DNA from 2 places in the Rhodovastum atsumiense genome. Region 1 is predicted to be linked to the other one. Evidence: predicted binding sites of a transcription regulator. Region 1 holds the regulator's gene; the other holds the start of a gene.
What was found. Region 1 encodes LexA, which represses DNA repair genes until DNA is damaged. Its sites were predicted from a motif close to TGTTCTANNTANGTTC; they were not measured.
Positions count from the first base shown of each region.

Region 2: the regulator LexA is predicted to act here: its motif matches at 789-804, upstream of recA (recombinase RecA).

Region 1 covers NZ_OW485601.1:1,277,758-1,279,956, reverse strand. The annotation lists gene ybaL (YbaL family putative K(+) efflux transporter) at 1-603, opposite strand, end outside; gene lexA (transcriptional repressor LexA) at 749-1,468, opposite strand; gene NBY65_RS05640 (molybdopterin molybdotransferase MoeA) at 1,631-2,199, opposite strand, start outside.
Region 2 covers NZ_OW485601.1:653,515-655,713, reverse strand. The annotation lists gene NBY65_RS02730 (hybrid sensor histidine kinase/response regulator) at 1-683, shown strand, start outside; gene recA (recombinase RecA) at 914-1,957, shown strand; gene ruvX (Holliday junction resolvase RuvX) at 2,031-2,199, opposite strand, start outside.

The DNA.
Region 1 (2,199 bases):
CACCACGCCGGCGGTGCCGGAGCCCAGGGCCCCGGCGATCCAGGCGGCCAGCCCGGTGGTGCGCGGCGCCTCGCCCGCGAGCAGGCCGGGCAGGGTCGGCAGCAGCACCAGCGCCAGCACCATGGCGATATCCTCGACGATCAGCCAGCCGACGGCGATGCGGCCGCGCCCGGTGTCGAGGATGCGGTACTCCTGCAGCGCGCGCAGCAGCACCACGGTGCTGGCGACCGAGAGCGCGAGGCCGAAGATGAAGCCCGCGGCGAGCGACCAGCCCAGCCAGGCCGACAGCCCCATGCCCAGCACCGTTGCGCAGGCGATCTGCACAACCGCGCCGGGCACGGCGATGGCGCCCACCGAAATCAGGTCCTTGAGCGAGAAATGCAGCCCGACGCCGAACATCAGCAGAATGATGCCGAGTTCGGACAGTTCGTTGGCGAGGCCGAGATCGGCGACGTAGCCCGGGGTGAACGGGCCGATGGCAAGCCCGGCCAGCAGGTAGCCCACGATCGGCGACACCCGCAGCCGCTGCGCGATCACGCCAAGTGCGGCAGCCCCGACAAGGGCGGTGACGATGGTCGCGATGAGTGGGGTCTGATGTTCCATGTTGCTCCGCCGGCCAGGGACTTCGGAAAGGCCCTGCTGATGAAGGGCCGGCGGGGGGCAACGTCAATAAGGACCAGGGTGGTAAAGTGTTGCCACGGCCGGGTTTTTGGCCACCGGCGCGGTGACGGTGGCCCGGCCGTGCCGGTCAGTAGCGCCGGAACAGCGCCACCAGGCGCCCCTGCAGCTTCACCCGGTCGGACGGGAAGATCCGCGTCTCGTAGGCGGCATTCGCCGGCTCGAGCGCGATCGAGTTGCCGCGCCGGCGCAGTCGCTTGAGCGTCACTTCCTGGTCGTCGATCAGCGCCACCACGATCTGCCCGGTCTCGGCGATGTCGCCGCGGCGGATGATGACGGTGTCGCCATCGAGGATGCCGGCCTCGACCATCGAATCCCCCGACACGTCGAGGGCGAAATGTTCGCCGCTGCCGAGCAGCGCCATCGGCACCTCGATCTGCGGGCCGTCGTCGCGCAGGGCCTCGATGGGCGAGCCCGCGGCGATGCGGCCGAGCACCGGCAGGGCCACCGCGCCCGCCTCGCTGGCCGCCCGCACGCCAACAAGGCGCTGGGTGAAGTCGCCGCGGATGACGTTCGGGGCGAATCCGGGATCGGTGCGCGGCGCTTCCAGCGACACCATCGTCCGCGGCGTCAGCGCTTCCGGCAGGCGCACCACCTCCAGGGCCCGGGCCCGGTGGTGGCGGCGGCGCAGGAAGCCACGCTCCTCAAGCGCCGAAATCAGCCGGTGGATGCCGGATTTCGACTTGAGCTGCAACGCTTCCTTCATTTCCTCGAAGCTAGGTGAAAAGCCGGTCGTCTTGAGGTGGCGATCGATGAAGATCAGCAGTTCGTGCTGCTTGCGAGTCAACATGACGGAACTCCCCTGGCGTCTGTTCCACCGGTCGGGGAGTGGAACAAATCAGCAACTGGGGCGATGTTCTAGATAAGTTCCCCTCGTTCCGTCAAGCCCGAGATCGCAACCTTTTCATGACGAGCTTTCCGATCGTCGCGCCTCGCTCACAAACCCGGCGTCTCACAGGCCCAGCGTGTCGAGGCGGATCACCTGGACGGTGGCCCCGGCGGGCAAAGCGGGGGCCTGCGGTTCGCGCAGGATCAGGGCATCGGCCTGGGCCAGCAGGCGCAGCATCGACGAATCCTGGGCCGGGAAGGCGGTCACGACCAGCGTGCCGTCGGGCTCCGTCGCCAGGGTGGCGCGCAGGTGGTCGAAGCGCCGGTCATTGGCCGGCAGCGCCGCGCCCAGCACCGCCTGGGTGACCGGCAGGGGCGCGCCCTCCAGCCCGGCCAGGCGCTGCACCGCGGGCAGCAGGAACACGATGCCGCAGACCATGGCGGAGACGGGGTTGCCGGGCAGGCCGATCATCGGCACCTCGCCCAGCCGGCCATGGATCAGCGGCTTGCCCGGACGGATCGCCACCGTCCAGAAATCGATCTCGAGCCCGCGTTCGCCCAGGGCGGAGCGCACCAGGTCATGGTCGCCGACACTGGCGCCGCCGCTGGTGACCAGCAGGTCCATCCCCCGTGCCGCATCCGCCGCCGCCGCCAGCGTCGCCCGGTCGTCCGGGGCGATCGGCAACACCACCG
Region 2 (2,199 bases), 620 kb from region 1:
CCACCGGGGCGGCGGTCGCGGTCATCGAGGTCCAGGACACCGGCATCGGCATTGCCCCTGAGATCCTGCCCCGGATCTTCGAGCCGTTCTTCACCACGTCGCGGGATCGCGGCACCGGGCTTGGCCTGGCCACGGTGCAGGAGGTGGTGCGGGAAGCGGGGGGCAGCATCGCCGTCGAAAGCCGGCTCGGCTTTGGCACCTGCATGCGCCTGTGCCTGCCGCTCTGCGCGGCCCCCGCGGGCGGTGGCGGCACGATCCTGCTGGTCGAGGATGAAGCGCTGCTGCGCCGGTTGATGGAGGGCGCGCTGAAAACTGCGGGCTGGACCGTGCTGGCGGCCGATTCGGCGGAGACGGCGTTGCCCCTGGCCGACGCCCATCCCGGCCTGGCTGCCGTGGTGACGGATCTGGAGCTTCCCGGCCAGGATGGCGGCTCGCTGGTGCTGGCGATCCGGGAACGGCTCGCCCGGCCGGACCTGCCGGCCCTGATCGCGTCCGGCTATGCCGATGCCGCGATGGGTGGTCTGGCGTTGCCGCAGGCGACAGCCTATCTATCCAAGCCGTATACAGTACCCGAATTGCTGGAAACGCTGCGGCGACTCGTGCGCCCTCCGGAGGAGCCGGCCGGAGACAGCCGCGGGGACCGCCAGATGGCCCGGAAACCGGCCCGTGCCGGCCATCCATGACGGGTGGCGGCCATGCCGCGACCGGGAGAAGGGAGCCCGGAGGGGAGGTGCCATAGCGGAAGTGATGGCCTGGATCCCGTTTTGTTCTTGAAGCCCGGACGCTCTGAACATATAAAGAACAAATCCTTAATCAGAGCCCTGTCAGCCGTTGCGGCCCCGTTCACGCTTATGAGAGACTGGCCAGCGAGGGTCGTGGTCTGCCGACCGCCGCAAGCCCGGGAGAGAGTTTGATGGAAAAGAACAAGGCGCTCGACGCCGCGATGGCCCAGATCGAACGCGCCTTTGGCAAGGGCTCGATCATGCGCATGGGCGCCCGTCCGGGCGATGAGCAGATCGAGGTGATCCCCTCGGGCTCGCTCGGTCTGGATCTCGCGCTTGGCATCGGCGGCCTGCCGCGGGGTCGCATCATCGAGATCTACGGCCCGGAAAGCTCGGGCAAGACGACGCTGGCCTTGCACGCGATCGCCGAGGCGCAGAAGCGCGGCGGCACCTGTGCCTTCATCGACGCCGAGCACGCGCTCGACCCCGTCTATGCCCGCAAGCTCGGGGTGGATGTGGACAACCTGCTGATCAGCCAGCCGGATGCCGGGGAGCAGGCGCTCGAGATCGCCGACACCCTGGTGCGCTCCGGGGCGGTGGACGTGCTGGTGGTCGACAGCGTTGCCGCGCTGGTGCCGCGCGCCGAGCTGGAAGGCGAGATGGGCGACAGCCATGTCGGCCTGCACGCCCGGCTGATGAGCCAGGCCCTGCGCAAGATCACCGGCAGCGTCAGCCGCAGCAATTGCATGCTGATTTTCCTCAACCAGATCCGGTTGAAGATCGGCGTCATGTTCGGCAACCCGGAGACCACGACCGGCGGTAACGCCCTGAAATTCTACGCCTCGGTGCGGATGGAGATCCGCCGCATCGGCCAGATCAAGGACCGTGACCAGATCGTGGGCAACCAGACCCGCGTGAAGGTGGTGAAGAACAAGCTGGCGCCGCCGTTCCGGCAGGTCGAGTTCGACATCATGTATGGCGAAGGCATCAGCAAGGTGGGTGAGCTGATCGACCTCGGCGTCAAGGCCGGCGTGGTGGAGAAGGCGGGTGCCTGGTTCAGCTACGACAGCCAGCGCATTGGCCAGGGTCGCGAGAATGCCAAGCAGTTCCTGCGCGATCGCAAGGAGGCCGCGGAGACGATCGAGAAGCGTATCCGAGACGCATCCGGGGTGGTGACCAATGCCATGATGACCGCGCCCGAGGAAGCTGAAGAGGAAGCCGAAGCCGCCGAATAGCCGCGCAGCGAGACTGGGGTGCAGGGGCCTTGTGGCCCCTGCCGGGTCAAGGGCGGAGCCCTTGCCTGTTTTGCTATTCTTGCGCTTTTGACGCGTCCAAAGCCGCCTGCAGCATGTAGGCGGCGGCCATGCGGTCGACCACCTCCGCCCGGCGCTTGCGTGTCATGTCGGCCTCGTCAATCAGGAACCGGTTCACCGCCGCCGAGGACAGCCGTTCGTCCCACAGCGCCGCCGGCAGCCCG